DNA from 2 places in the Kocuria sediminis genome. Region 2 is predicted to be linked to the other one. Evidence: riboswitches for the same ligand, from Rfam matches in the RefSeq annotation. Region 2 holds a riboswitch; the other holds the start of a gene.

Region 1 (6,941 bases), on a different contig from region 2:
ACCGTCACCAAGAACAACCTGGAGGCGGCCGAGGAGATCGTGCGGCAGCTGCGGCTGCGGGACATCGGCGGCATCATCGTCATCGACTTCATCGACATGGTGCTCGAGTCCAACCGCGACCTCGTGCTGCGCCGGCTGGTGGAGTGCCTGGGCCGGGACCGCACCAAGCACCAGGTGGCCGAGGTGACCTCCCTGGGGCTGGTGCAGATGACCCGCAAGCGGATGGGCACCGGCCTGCTCGAGGTGTTCTCCGAGCCCTGCGAGCACTGCGCCGGCCGCGGCGTCGTCGTGCACGACCACCCGCTGGAGGGCCGCACCGGCGGCGTCCCGGGCGAGATCCGCGACCAGCGGCCCAACCGCACCGACCGCACCGACCGCAAGCGCGGCCGTCGCGGCCAGGCCGAGCAGCCGCCCGCCCGCCCGGAGGCCCGGACCACGGAGCCGGATCCGGCGGAGAAGGCGAAGGCCGAGGCCGCGCGCACGGCGTTCGCGACCATCGCGGCCGCGACCCACCACGAGACCCCGGAGGAGGCGGAGACGCCCCGCGCCGAGGAGCCGGCCGCCCCGGCGGAGTCCCGACCGGAGGGCTCGGGCCGCTCGCGCAAGAAGCGCCGCGGCAAGCGCAGCCGCAACCGCGGCCAGGGCGCGGAGACCGCGGCCGAGCAGCAGGAGACGGGGGAGACCCGGTCCCCGGCCGAGCCCGAGCCCGCCGCCGAGGAGCCCGCGGCCGAGCAGGGGTCCCGCCTGACGATCAAGGGCGAGGTCATCGAGCTCCCGCAGGGCCACGCGCCCGTCGCCGAGGAGCCCGCCGAGGCGCCGCGCCTGAGCCTGGACTCGTTGGCGGAGGCCTTCGACCAGCGGGAGCCGGAGCAGCGGAGCGCCGCGCCGGCCGCCGGCGCGTCCGCCGCTGAGCCCGAGGGCGCGTCGGCCGAGCCGGCGCAGAGCCCCGCCCGGGAGCGGCAGGTCACGAGCCAGGCCCCGTCCGGGCCCTCCGCCGGGACGACGGCCGGGGCGCCCGCGGAGCCGGCGCGCCCGCGCCGCCGCTCCCGCCGTGCTTCGGCCCCGGCCGCACGACCGGGGGAGGCCCAGGTGACCGCCGGTCAGGCGGCTGCCGCCGAGGGCGGGCGGCACGAGGCGACGACCGCCGCGGAGCTCCCGCAGCGCGCTCCCGCCGGACAGGGGCCGACCGTCGTGGGCGTCGGCGTCAAGGCCGAGGACCTCACCAGCGGCCGGCCCGCCGGCCAGGGCTGAGCGCCAGGCCGCCGAGGCACCCCGGAGGACCCCGACCCGCCGGTCGGGGTCCTCCGCCGTTGCAGGACCCGCGCTCCTGACGGGATCCGGGGCCGTCACCCGGCCCGGTTCCTGGCGCCGTCCCGCCGTTCTTCCGCCGGGGCACTGGGGCGCCGCGGCGCTCGGCCGTGACCCGCCCCGGGTGCCCGCGGGCTCCACCCGCCTCCTGCCGGTCTCCCCGGCCGTCACATGGCCCGATCTCCTGTCCGGCCGCCCAGCGCCGGGAGTAGCGTGGTCACACCACACGCGGGCGGCCCGACCGGGCGGACCCCCGGCCCGCAGCGCCGAGGGGATGGCCATGAGCAGCAAGCAGATCGTACTCACCGCGGGCACCGACCTCTTCGGACACCGGGACCCCGCGGCCCTCGACCGGTACTGGGCCCCGGACTTCCGGCAGCACTCCGGGCTCGGACCCGACGGCCGGGAGGGGCTCCGCGCCGTCCTCCAGCAGCTGCCGGAGGACTTCCGGATCGACAACCTGCGCGTGCTCGAGGACGGGGACATGGTCGCGGTCCACTGCGTCTACCACGGCCTCGGCCCGGAGCCCCTGGTGGCGGTGGACGTCTTCCGCGTGGCCGGCGACCGCCTCGCCGAGCACTGGGACGCCCTCGAGCCGCTGCCCGGCGGAGCCGTCGGCACGCACCGGATCGACGGCCCCCGCCAGGTCACGGATCACGAGAAGACCGCGGTGAACAAGGCGCTGATCACCGAGTGGGTGCACGAACGGCTCCTGGGCGCGGACCGGGAGGCCCTTGAGGAGCTGGCCCGCGACCCGCGCTACGTCGAGCACGGCGCCGGCCCGGACGCCCGGCTCGCCCGGCGGGCCCTCCACCGGGTGCTCGGCGAGGGCGACTTCGTCCTCACCGTCACCGAGGGCGTGCTCGAGCCCGACGACGAGGGCCGGGAGCACGGCGACCGGCGCCCGGCCGGCTGCTACGACCTGTGGCGGGTCGTCGACGGGCGGATCCTCGAGCACTGGGAGGTCTTCCAGCCCGTCCCGGAGCGGATGCCGCACGGCAACGGGTTCTTCTGACCGGGCGGCCGCCTCGTGCGGCGGTCCACGGCGGCACCCCGGCCCGCGGCCGGGCCCGCCGCGCCCGGCACCGGCCGGCGGCTAGACTGGCGGAACACCTGACACGGGGTGCCGCGCGAGCGGCTGAGATCACACCCGTCGAACCTGATCTAGCCAGTACTAGCGAAGGGATGTCCCTGATGCGCGATGCCGTACCCCTGCCCGCCCGCACCGCAGGAGCCGAGGCGGCGCCACCGGACCCCGCGCTCGCCGAGGACGCCGCCACGGCCCTCGAGGAGCTGCGCACCGCGGCGCCTCTGGTGCAGTGCATCACCAACACCGTGGTCGCCAACGTCACCGCCAACGTCCTGCTGGCCGTGGGCGCCTCCCCGGCCATGACCGACATCCAGGGCGAGGGCGGGGTCTTCGCCGAGCTCGCCGACGGGCTGCTCGTCAACACCGGCACGCCCACCGCCGAGCAGCGCGGGGCCGCCTACGAGGCCGTCGGCGCCCGGCAGCGGGCCGGCCGCGCCTGGGTGCTGGACCCCGTGGCCGTGGGCGCCCTGCCCGTGCGCACCGCCCTGGCCCGCGACCTGCTGCGGCACCGGCCCGCGATCGTGCGCGGCAACGCCTCGGAGATCATGGGCCTCGCCGGCGGCGCCGGCGGGCGGGGCACGGACGCCACCCACGGCGTCGACGCCGCCCGGGACGCCGCCGCCGCGCTCGCCGCGCAGGCCGGCTCGGCCGTGGCCGTCTCCGGTCCGGTCGACCTCGTGCGCGCCCCGGACGGGGGCGTGGTGCGCGTGCCGCACGGCACGCCGCTGCTGACCCGGATCACCGGAGGCGGCTGCGCCCTGGGCGCCCTGATGGCCGCCTTCACCGCCGTGCGCGCCGACCCCGCCGCGGCGGCGACCGCCGCCACGACGGTCTACACCCTGGCGGCCGAGGACGCCGCCGCCGGCTGCGCCGGTCCCGGCTCCTTCGCCGTGGCCCTGCTGGACCGGCTGCACACCATCACCCCGGAGCAGCTCGCCGCCCGGGCGGAGCTCGTGCGCGAGGAGGGTGCCCGGTGAGCGCCCGTCTCGATCCCGCCGCCCTGGCCCTGCACCTTGTGACCGACACGGCGCTCAGTGCCCCGCGCAGCGTGCCCGACGTCGTGGCGGCCGCCGTGGCCGGGGGAGCCACCATGGTCCAGGTCCGGGAGAAGCACGCCCCGGCCCGGGACCTGGTCGCCCTGCTCGTGGCCGTCGCCGAGCGCGTGGGCCGGGACGTCCCCGTGCTCGTCGACGACCGCGCCGACGTCTACCTGGCCGCCCGGGCGGCAGGGGCGCCCGTGGCCGGGGTGCACGTCGGCCAGAGCGACCTGCCCGTGGAGCTGGCCCGGCGGATCTGCGGTCCGGACGCGGTGCTGGGCCTGAGCGCCGCCACGGCGCCGGAGCTGGACGCGGCCGCTGCGCTGCCCCCGGGCACCGTCGACTACCTCGGGGTCGGCGCCGTGCGCGCCACCCGGACCAAGCCCGACCACCCCGAGCCGCTGGGCGTCGAGGGCTTCGCCCGTGCCGCGGCCCGGACCGCCCTGCCGTGCCTGGCGATCGGCGGGGTGCGGGTCGAGGACGCCGCAGCCCTGCGCGCCGCCGGCGCGGCGGGACTGGCCGTGGTCTCCGGGATCTGCGCCGACCCCCACCCCGCGGCCGCGGCCGCCCGCTACGTGCGCGCCTTCGGCCGCGTCCCCGAGGAGGCGGCCCGATGAGCCCTCGGGTGCCCCGCGTCCTGGCCGTCGCCGGCACCGATCCCACCGGCGGGGCGGGACAGCACGCGGACCTGAAGTCGATCGCGGCGATGGGCGGCTACGGCATGAGCGCCGTGACGGCCGTCGTGGTGCAGAACACCCTCGGGGTGCGCTGCGTCCACGTCCCGCCGGTGGAGTTCCTCGCCGCCCAGCTGGACGCCGTCGCCGAGGACGTCGAGATCGACGCGGTGAAGATCGGCATGCTCGGCTCCGTGCCGGTGATCGAGACGGTGACCCGCTGGCTCGAGGACCGGCGGCCGCCGGTGGTGGTGCTGGACCCGGTCATGGTCGCGACCTCGGGCGGGCGCCTGCTCGAGCGGGAGGCCGAGGACGCCCTGCGCGCGATGCTCGGCCACGCCGACCTCGTCACCCCGAACCTGCCGGAGCTGGCGGTGCTCGCCCAGGAGGAGATCGCCTCCTCCTGGGCGGAGGCCCTGGCGCAGGGGCACCGAGTGGCCCGGGCGCACGGCACCCTGGTGCTCGTCAAGGGCGGTCACCTCACCGGGGACCGCACTCCCGACGCCCTCGTGGGCCCGGACGCGCCAAAGCCCCTCGTCGCGTTCGACGGCGCCCGCGTGCCCACCGAGAACTCCCACGGCACCGGCTGCTCCCTCTCCTCGGCGCTGGCCACCCTGCAGGCCCGGCACGGGGACTGGGCGCACAGCCTCAGGATCGCCCGCGAGTGGCTGCGCGGGGCGCTCGAGCGCTCCGGGGACCTGGCGGTCGGCCACGGCAGCGGCCCCGTGCACCACTTCCACCACGTCCAGGACGCGCTGGAGAGCTGGGGCGCGGCACCGGCCCGGTTCAGCGACGAGCTCTGGGCGGCCTCCGCCGGGGTGCGCCGCGAGATCGAGGAGCTCGACTTCGTCCGCGGCCTGGGCGACGGCCGGCTCGAGCCGGAGCGGTTCCTGGCCTACCTCGACCAGGACCTGCAGTACCTCGACGGCTACAGCCGGGCGCTGACCCTGCTCGCCGCCCGGGCCCCGGACGAGCGGCAGCGGCTGTTCTTCGCGGCCGGCGCGGTGTCCTGCACCGAGACGGAGAGCGAGCTGCACCGGGCCCGCCTGCGGCACGCCGGGCCCGGTGCCGCCGGCGCCGGGCCCGGGGAGGTGACCCGGCGCTACACCTCCTTCCTGCTCGCGGCCACCGCCGCGGAGCCCTATCCGGTGGGCCTCGCCGCGGTGCTGCCGTGCTTCTGGGTCTACGCCGACGTCGGCCGGCACCTGGGGGAGCTCGCGGCCGCCGCCGGGACCGGCGAGCACCCCTACGCGGACTGGCTCGCCACCTACGCCGACGAGGGCTTCCAGGAGGCGACCCGCACGGCCCGGGAGCTGCTCGACGAGGCCGCCCGGGGCGCGTCACCGGCCGTGCGGGAGCGGATGCGGGAGGTGTTCCTGGAGGCCTGCGCCCTGGAGCGGGACTTCTTCGCCGCGCCGGTCGCGGCGGTCCGGCTGGCGGGCATTGACGGGATCGAGTAGTCTTGATCTTCGGTGCCATGCCGGTGCGCGCGTGTTCCAACTCGACACCCCACCTGGCGGCACATGCGGGTGCAGTTCCTGAATTGCGGCGAACCTGCGCTGACCACGGCCTGGTCCCACGGGCCGGTCACCGTCAGCTCGTCTCAACGTCGTTGGTCCTGACAGGGGTGCGCTCGACCCACACTGTTTACACATGACGTCGAGAGAAGTGAGTTCCCAAGTGGTGTACGCGATTGTCCGCGCTGGCGGCCGCCAGGAAAAGGTTTCCGTCGGAGACCTCGTTACCCTTGACCGCGTCGCCGGCGGAGCAGGCAGCACCATCGAGCTTCCTGCTCTTCTGCTGGTGGACGGGGACAAGATCACCTCGGATGCCCAGACCCTGGCCAACGTCAAGGTCACGGCCGAGATCGTCGGCGACCTGCGCGGTCCCAAGATCTCCATCCAGAAGTTCAAGAACAAGACCGGCTACAAGAAGCGCCAGGGCTTCCGGGCCGAGCTGACCACCGTCAAGGTGACCGGTATCGACGCCTGATCGGCGCGATTCCCCCTCCACATACCGGACGCCAGTCCCAACACGAAGGTAGGCACACCTCATGGCACACAAGAAGGGCGCGAGCTCCACTCGCAACGGTCGGGATTCCAACGCGCAGTACCTCGGCGTGAAGCGCTTCGGCGGCCAGACCGTCAACGCCGGCGAGATCCTCGTCCGCCAGCGCGGCACGCACTTCCACCCCGGCCTGAACGTCGGCCGCGGTGGCGACGACACCCTCTTCGCCCTGGCCGCCGGCCAGGTCGAGTTCGGCACCCGTCGGGGCCGGAAGGTCGTCAACATCCAGGCTGCCGCCGAGTAGTCGACCGGGCCGGTCCGCCGGCCCCCGGTGCGGGCTCCGTCCCGCACCACCCATGTCTGATCTGTGGAGGGTGGGTGCGTCCAGCGCCCGCCCTCTACAGTTTTAACGTGGCCCGTGCGCGGGCCCGCCCGTTCATGATCCAGAGGAGCTCTCCGTGGCCAGTTTCGTCGACCGCGTCGTCCTGCACGTCTCCGGCGGTGCCGGGGGGCACGGCTGCGTGTCCATCCGCCGCGAGAAGTTCAAGCCGCTCGGCGGGCCGGACGGAGGCAACGGCGGGGACGGCGGCAACGTGATCCTGCGCGTGGACGGCCAGACCACCACCCTGCTCAACTACCACCACGCCCCCCACCGCTCCGCGCCCAACGGCGGACCCGGCAAGGGCGACCTCCGGCACGGCCACCAGGGCGAGGACCTGGTGCTCTCCGTGCCCGACGGCACCGTGGTCAAGGACGGCGACGGCAACGTCCTGGCCGACCTCGTGGGCGAGGGCGCCGAGTTCGTGGCCGCCGCCGGCGGTCAGG
Region 2 (6,941 bases):
GGATCCGGATGCCGCTGCGCTCGAGCATCGCGAACAGCGAGTCGCCGTGGCCGGGGGCGTAGCGGCGCAGGGCCACGGTGGTCAGCTCGGTGCCGGAGGCCAGCAGGGCCTGTTCCAGGGTGTGCAGCGAGCTGAGCCCGCCGGTGCCCATGATCAGCCGGGAGGACAGCGCGGTGCCGTCGAGCACGAGCGGATCCACCAGGGGTTCGGGGCGGGGTGCGGGGTGGGTCATGTCAGCCTCCCTGGACGGCGGTGATGATCTCGACGGCCTGCCCCTCGGCCACGGGGGTGCGGCCCCAGCGGCTGCGCGGGACCACGGCGGCGTCCACCGCCACGGCCACGCCCAGCCGGCGGCCGTCCAGCGGGGCGCCGTCGGGGCCCAGGGGCCGCCCGACGGTCTCGGCCACGAGGTCCACGACGGTGGTGTCCCCGGGGACGACGTGCGGTCGGCCGTTGAGGGTGATGGCGGTCATCGGGTGCTCCTGTTCGGGGTGCGGGGCCCGGTCCCGGGGTCCGTGGGGGGCGCCTCGGCGGGGCGGTCGAAGCGGTGCGGGTCGGTGGTGGCCAGGTGCTCGGTGTCGGGTCCCGGGTCCGCGCCGGACCGGCCGAGCACCAGCTCCGCGGCGAGGCGGGCGGCCAGCGGGGCGAGCAGGACGCCGTGGCGGAAGTAGCCCGTGGAGACCACGAGGCCGGGCACCGGGTGCCCCTCCGGGCCGCGGACGCGGCCCAGGTACGGGATGTCGTCCGGGGTCCCGGGCCGGGCGCGGGCCATGGCCTCGACCAGCTCGAGGTCGGCGACGCCGGGGACCACGGCCTGGGCGTCGCGCAGCAGCCGGAACACGCCCCCGGCGCTGATCCCGTCGAGGTCGTCCTCGCGGGAGGTCGCCCCGATCACCACCGTCCCGTCGTCGCGGGGCACCAGGTAGACGGGCACCCCGTGGACCAGGCCGCGGACGGTGCGCTCGAGCAGGGCGGGCGCCCCGCGGGGCGGGCGGGTGCGGAGGATGTCCCCGTGCACCGGGCGCAGCGGCGGCCGCCAGGCCCCGGGCAGGTCCTCCAGGTCGGTGAGAGCCGCGCCGGGGGCGAGGACCGTCTCCGCCGCCGAGACCATCCCGCCGCCGGCCAGGCGCAGGCCCGTCACCGCGCCGTCGGAGCCGTGGCGCAGGCCCGTGGCGCGGTCGTGCACCAGGCGGGCGGGCCCGCCGTCGGGGCTGTCCGTGCCGGAGGGCCCGGACGGTGCGGGGAGCTCGGGGGCGACGAGGGCGGCGAGCAGTCCGGCCACGAGCCGGCGCGGGTCCACCTGGTGGTCGTCGGGAATGCGGTGCACGGCCGACAGCCGCGGGCTCAGGGCCGGCTCCAGGGCCCGGGCCGCGCGCAGCGGCAGCGGCTCCACGGCCATGCCGTGGCGCCGCTGGAGCTCCCGCAGGTCCGCCAGGGCCTGCCGGTCGGCGGCGTCGACGCCGCACACGAGCGTCTCGGTGGCGCGGTAGCCCACCGAGCCGCCGGCGGTCTCCTCCACGGCGGCCACGAACGCCGGGTACGCGCCGGCCGAGGCGAGCATGAGGGGATAGAGCGGCTCCTGCTGGTACTGGACCTCGCTCACCGGGGCGAGCATCCCGGCCGCCGCCCGGCTGGCCCCGGCGCCGGGCTCGGGATCCACCACGGCCACCGAGCGGCCGCGGCGGCGCAGCTCCCAGGCCGTGGCCAGGCCGACCACCCCGGCCCCGACCACGGCGACGTCGGCCCGCACGTGCTGGGCGGCTGGCATCGGGACGGAGGGCACGGACGTCACCGGCATCGTCCTTTCCTACGGCGGCATGACCCGCATCAGGTGTGGCGGTCGGCGCCGGACGCCCTCTCAGCCCCCGTGGGGCTCCCGCAGAACCGCTGACCTATCATTCAGCGTGTGACCCAGCATACCCAGGACACCCCCGCACCCGCCGCCTCCGGGCTGCGCATGACGCGCACCGACCGGCTCCTCGCCGCCCGGCTGTACGTGTGCACCGACGCCCGCCGCGCGCAGGGCGACCTCGAGGAGTTCCTGCACGCCGTCTGCGCCGGCGGGACGGACATCGTCCAGCTGCGGGACAGGAGCATCGACACCGACGAGGAGATCGCCGCGCTGCGCCTGCTGGGCCGGGTCGCCGCCGAGTACGGCACCCTGGTCGCCGTCAACGACCGCGCCGACCTCGCCGCGCTCGTGGGCGCGGACGTCCTCCACGCCGGCCAGCACGACCTCTCCCCCGCCCAGGCCCGGCAGCTGCTCGGCCCGGACGTGCTGATCGGCCGCTCCACCCACGATCTCGGCCAGGCCCGTGCCGCCCTGGCCGATCCGGACGTGGACTACTTCTGCACCGGGCCCGTGTGGGAGACCCCCACCAAGCCGGGCCGGCCCGCCACCGGCCTGGGCTTCGTGCGGGAGGTCGCCGCGCTGACCGAGGCCCGGCTGGACGCCGACCCGGCGGCCGCGCCCGTGCCGTGGTTCGCCATCGGCGGCATCGACGAGCAGCGCCTCCCCGAGGTGCTGGCCGCCGGGGCGCGCGGCGCCGTGGTGGTCCGGGCGGTCACCGAGGCCCCGGACCCGCGCCTGGCCGCCGGTCAGCTGCGCAGCCTGCTCCCCGCCTGACACGCGTCCTGCTCGGCACGCGTCCTGCCCGGCGGCCTTCCGGCCGGACACGCTGCCCGGGGACATCCGCCGGGCGCCTGCCGCAACTCCCCACCGGCTCCCCGCCGCCGCACAGCCCGGTCTGAGAGCATGGACCCCACGGACGACGACGGAGGAGTGGCCCATGGACCCCGAGCTCGACCCGCAGGTGCGGCACGCGGTGGAGCATCCCGCGCAGACCGCCCGCGGCCCGGAGGACGTGCAGCTGCGCGTCCGGCTGGCCGGCGAGCCCGCCCGGCGAGCGCTGGGCACCCACTGGGAGGAGGGCGCCCCGGAGGACGCCGCCCCCGGCGAGGACCGGCTCGCGGCGGCCGTGCTGCTGGCCACCCTCTTCGGCGACACCTTCTGGCTCGAGCGGGCGGCCCGGCTGCCCGGTGACGTCCCGGGGTGCCCCTCCGCCCCGCCGAGCGGGCTGCTGGAGCTCACCCGCGTGCCCGGCGCCCGGGCGGCGATGGCCTCGGTCCTGGAACGCCCCCTGCTGACCGGGCTGCTGGAGTGGGGCACGAACCCGCTGCCCGAGCAGCCGCCGCTGGCCGTGGCGCAGGCCGCCCGGGACCTCTCGATCCCGGACGACGGGCGCGTCTACCGGGTGGTGCGCCGCCGCGCCGAGCGCTTCCTGGCCCGCGAGTACGACGGCTCGGAGTCGCTGGAACGGTTCGTGACCCTGCTGACGGAGGCCGAGAGGGGCTACCGCGAGGACGGCCCCGTGCTCTCCGGCGAGACGCTGCCGCCCGCAGCTCCCCCGGCCGCTCCTCCATCGCCGACGGCACCGGCGCGGCCCACTCCCGGGGACGGCCCGGCCGGGCCGCCGTCGTCGAACCCCTCGATCGCGGACGCCCCGCAGGCTCCGCAGTGGGGCGTGAGCCCCTCCACGCCCGCCCCGCCGCCGCCCGGGCAGGTCGGCCGCCCCGGTGCGCCCGGGGAGCCGTTCCCGGGCCAGGCCCAGGGCGGGCCGTATCCCGGCCCGGGCGCGGGTGGCCCCCTGGCGGGGACCGGCGGCCCGGCGGCCGGCGGATGGCCGCCGCCCCCGGCGCACGATCCCGCGGAGGACGACTCCGACAACCTCAAGGCCTGGGGTCTGGTCTTCCTCGCGATCGTGGCGGTGATCGTGGCGCTGATCTTCGTGCTCTGACCGGCGCGGTCCCGCGCCCCGCCCCGAGGTGACGGAGGTCCTCCAAGATACTTGCATCGGAAATATTTTCCGGGGTATCCTTGCGGACATATCAACCTGTGTGGTGCCGACGCCGACGGAGAAGCCCGAGATGCCGATCTTTCCCCAGAACCCCGATCCCCGGAGCCTGACGCCGCGCCCGGCCGACGACCTGCTGTCCGCCGGGACGCGGATGGGCGCCGTGGAGCTGCTCGTGGCCGACCTGGACACGATGCTCGCCTACTACACGGACGCCGTGACCCTCGAGGTCCTCGCCCACGCCGGGGACACCGCCGTGCTGGGCCGCGACGGCCGGACCGTGCTGCGCCTGCGCCAGGTCCCGGAGCTGCCGCCGGCCCGCCGCGGCCAGGCGGGGCTGTTCCACACCGCGGTGCTGTTCGAGGACGAGCCGGCCCTGGCGGCCGCCCTGGCCTCGGTCGCCGCCGTGGCGCCGCGCTCGTTCACCGGCAGTGCCGACCACCTCTACAGCCAGGCGTTCTACTTCGACGATCCCGAGGGCAACGGCGTGGAGCTCTACACCGACCGCCCCCGGGACACCTGGCGGCGGGAGGCCAACGGGCTGCTCACGCTGGCGTCCAACCCCCTGGACCCCACCGCGTTCCTGGGTGAGCACCTGCCCGAGCCGGCCGGTGCGCGGCCGGCGGCGCCGCCGGCCACCCTCGGCCACGTCCACCTGCAGGTCGGCGACATCCCGCAGGGCCGGCAGTTCTACGTGGACGTCCTGGGCTTCGAGGTGATGAGCGACATCGGCTCGGCCCTGTTCATCGCGGCCGGCGGCTACCACCACCACATCGCGCTCAACACCTGGCACAGCGCCGGGGCGGGCCCGCGGGCGGCCTCCCTGGGTCTGGGGCAGGTCAACATCGACCTCCCCACGGCCGAGGACGTCACCGCTCTGCAGGCCCGGCTGGCGGACCACCGGGTCCCCACCCGGCACGACGGCGCCGTGCTGCGCTTCGAGGACCCCTGGAACACGCTCATCCAGGTGGGCGTCGCCGCGTAGGCCCCGCCCGGAACGGGACCCGGACGCGCCGGTGGCGCAGGACGCCGGGGATGCGGCCGGCGTCGCCGAGGGCCTCGCCGCGGGCGAAGTCCGCCCACAGCCGGCGCACCTGGCGGCCGGCGGCGTCGATGTCCTCCCACGCGGCGCCGGCGACCAGCCCGGTGCCCGCCCAGGTCGGCTCGTCGCCGAAGAGCAGGGGCAGGTCGACCGTGTGGGCCGCGCCGTACGGGTTGCCCGGGGCCGCCCAGGAGATCACGTAGCGGTGGGCCGTCCCGCCGGCGCGCACGTGCCGGCGGGCGAACCGGCGGATCGCCCGGGAGTAGACGGCCCGGGTCGCCCATCCGACCACGGCCCGGCGCAGCACCGGCCCCAGCAGCGGCACGCGGGTCCACCGCTGCAGGGCCGGCACCGTGGGCAGGTAGAGCCGCGCCTCCTCGGTGGTGTGGCCGATGAGGACGTCGACGTGCGGGGCGACCCGGTCCCAGGCCGCGTCGATGTCCTCCTCGGCGGGCAGCGGGTGGTGGCCGTACTGGGTGCCGAAGGGCATCGCCCCCAGCAGCCCGAAGGGCGCCGCGTGCCGCTCCACGTCCGCCTGGGCGGCGACCACGTCGGCGGCGGGCATCGCGGCCGTCACGGTCTCCGCCGCGGCGGCCATGGCGGCGTTCATCCGTTCCCGGCCGCGGGCGATGCCCAGCGGCGGGCTCTGGATGACGGCACGGCGGAAGAGCGCCTCCGCCCCGGGGACGGCCATGAGGTGGGCCACGGCGTCGCCGCCGGCGGACTGGCCGAAGGCGGTCACATTGTCCGGATCACCGCCGAAGGCGGCGATGTTGCGCTGCACCCAGCGCAGCGCCTCGAGCTGGTCGAGCAGCCCCAGGTTGGCCGGGCGGGCGTGCCCGGAGCCCAGATAGCCGAACAGGCCGAGCCGGTAGGTGACCGTCACGACCACCACGCGCTGCTCGGTCACCAGCGACGTCGGGTCCATGATCGGGGCGTCCCCGGCGCCGGTGGTGTAGGAGCCGCCGTGGATCCAGACCAGCACCGGCAGGCCCTCGCCGGCCCGCGCGTCGCGGGGCAGGGTCACCGAGAGCCGCTGGCAGGCCTCGTCCTGCGGCAGGTCGCCGAGCGCGTCCCCCAGCACCGAGGCGAGGAACGGCGAGTGGACCTGGGGGCAGGCCGGGGCCGGATTCGTGGCCAGGAACGGCTCGTTCCAATCCGGGGCGGGGACGGGGGCGGTGAAGCGCTCGGCGGTGGCGTAGGGAATGCCGCCGGCCCGGGCCACGACGCCGTCGGCCCGGGCGTGGACGGGCCCGCAGGGCGGGGTGAACGTGAGCGTGGCGGTGGTCATGCGGTCCTTCCTCCGTGGTGGGACGTAGTCTGCGGACCGGCCGCGCGGGGCCGGTCCGCAGGCGGGGCGTGTTCAGGCGAACGGCTGCGAGGCCCGGTCGAGGAGCTCGACCTCCTCGGCGGTGAGCGCCAGGCCGGGGGCGGCCATGAGCGCCGGCACCTGCTCGGGCCGGGAGGCCGAGGCGATCGGGGCGGTCACGCCCTTGGCCAGCAGCCACGCGAGCGCCACCGTCGTCGGCTCGGCCCCGCGCGCCTCGGCCACGCCCACCAGCGCGTCGACGACGGCGAGGCCCTGCGCGTTCAGGTACGCCCCCGCGGCGCCGCCGCGGGCCCGGCCCTCGAGGTCGGCGGCCGTGCGGTACTTGCCGGTGAGGAACCCCGAGGCGAGGCCGAAGTAGGGGAAGACCGCCACCCCGAACTCCCGGGCGAGCGGGGCGAGATCCTGCTCGTAGGCCCGGCGGCCCACCAGGTTGTACTCCGGCTGGATCGCGACCGGCACGGTGAGGTGCTCGCGCTCGGCGGTCTCGAACCACTCCCGCAGCCGCTGCGGGCTGTAGTTGGACAGCCCCACCGCCCGGACCTTCCCGGAGCGGACCAGTTCGTCGAAGGTGGCCGCCTGCTCGGCGACGGGCACCGACTCGTCGTCGCGGTGGGCGTAGTAGAGGTCGACCCGGTCGGTGCCGAGCCGCCGCAGGGACTCCTCGAGGGCCTGCACCACGTTGTCCCGTCCCAGGCCCGGGCGCTGCGGCAGGGAG

Evidence for each region. Region 2 has a riboswitch for thiamine pyrophosphate ahead of GMA12_RS16660 (FAD-dependent oxidoreductase). Riboswitches for the same ligand answer to the same signal wherever they lie in the genome.
Region 1: it holds a riboswitch for thiamine pyrophosphate, as region 2 does, so the genes downstream of both, thiM (hydroxyethylthiazole kinase) here and GMA12_RS16660 (FAD-dependent oxidoreductase) in region 2, are expected to answer to the same signal.

Annotation. Positions count from the first base shown of each region.
Region 1 covers NZ_WOGU01000001.1:426,670-433,610, forward strand. Annotated here, with positions in the region: gene GMA12_RS01995 (Rne/Rng family ribonuclease) at 1-1,251, shown strand, start outside; gene GMA12_RS02000 (nuclear transport factor 2 family protein) at 1,589-2,323, shown strand; TPP riboswitch at 2,418-2,511, shown strand; gene thiM (hydroxyethylthiazole kinase) at 2,503-3,375, shown strand; gene thiE (thiamine phosphate synthase) at 3,372-4,052, shown strand; gene GMA12_RS02015 (bifunctional hydroxymethylpyrimidine kinase/phosphomethylpyrimidine kinase) at 4,049-5,569, shown strand; gene rplU (50S ribosomal protein L21) at 5,790-6,101, shown strand; gene rpmA (50S ribosomal protein L27) at 6,163-6,420, shown strand; gene obgE (GTPase ObgE) at 6,575-6,941, shown strand, end outside.
Region 2 covers NZ_WOGU01000019.1:4,467-11,407, reverse strand. Annotated here, with positions in the region: gene GMA12_RS16670 (thiazole synthase) at 1-232, opposite strand, end outside; gene thiS (sulfur carrier protein ThiS) at 234-473, opposite strand; gene GMA12_RS16660 (FAD-dependent oxidoreductase) at 470-1,798, opposite strand; TPP riboswitch at 1,788-1,890, opposite strand; gene thiE (thiamine phosphate synthase) at 1,958-2,626, shown strand; gene GMA12_RS16650 (hypothetical protein) at 2,790-3,797, shown strand; gene GMA12_RS16645 (VOC family protein) at 3,928-4,839, shown strand; gene GMA12_RS16640 (carboxylesterase family protein) at 4,814-6,187, opposite strand; gene GMA12_RS16635 (aldo/keto reductase) at 6,260-6,941, opposite strand, start outside.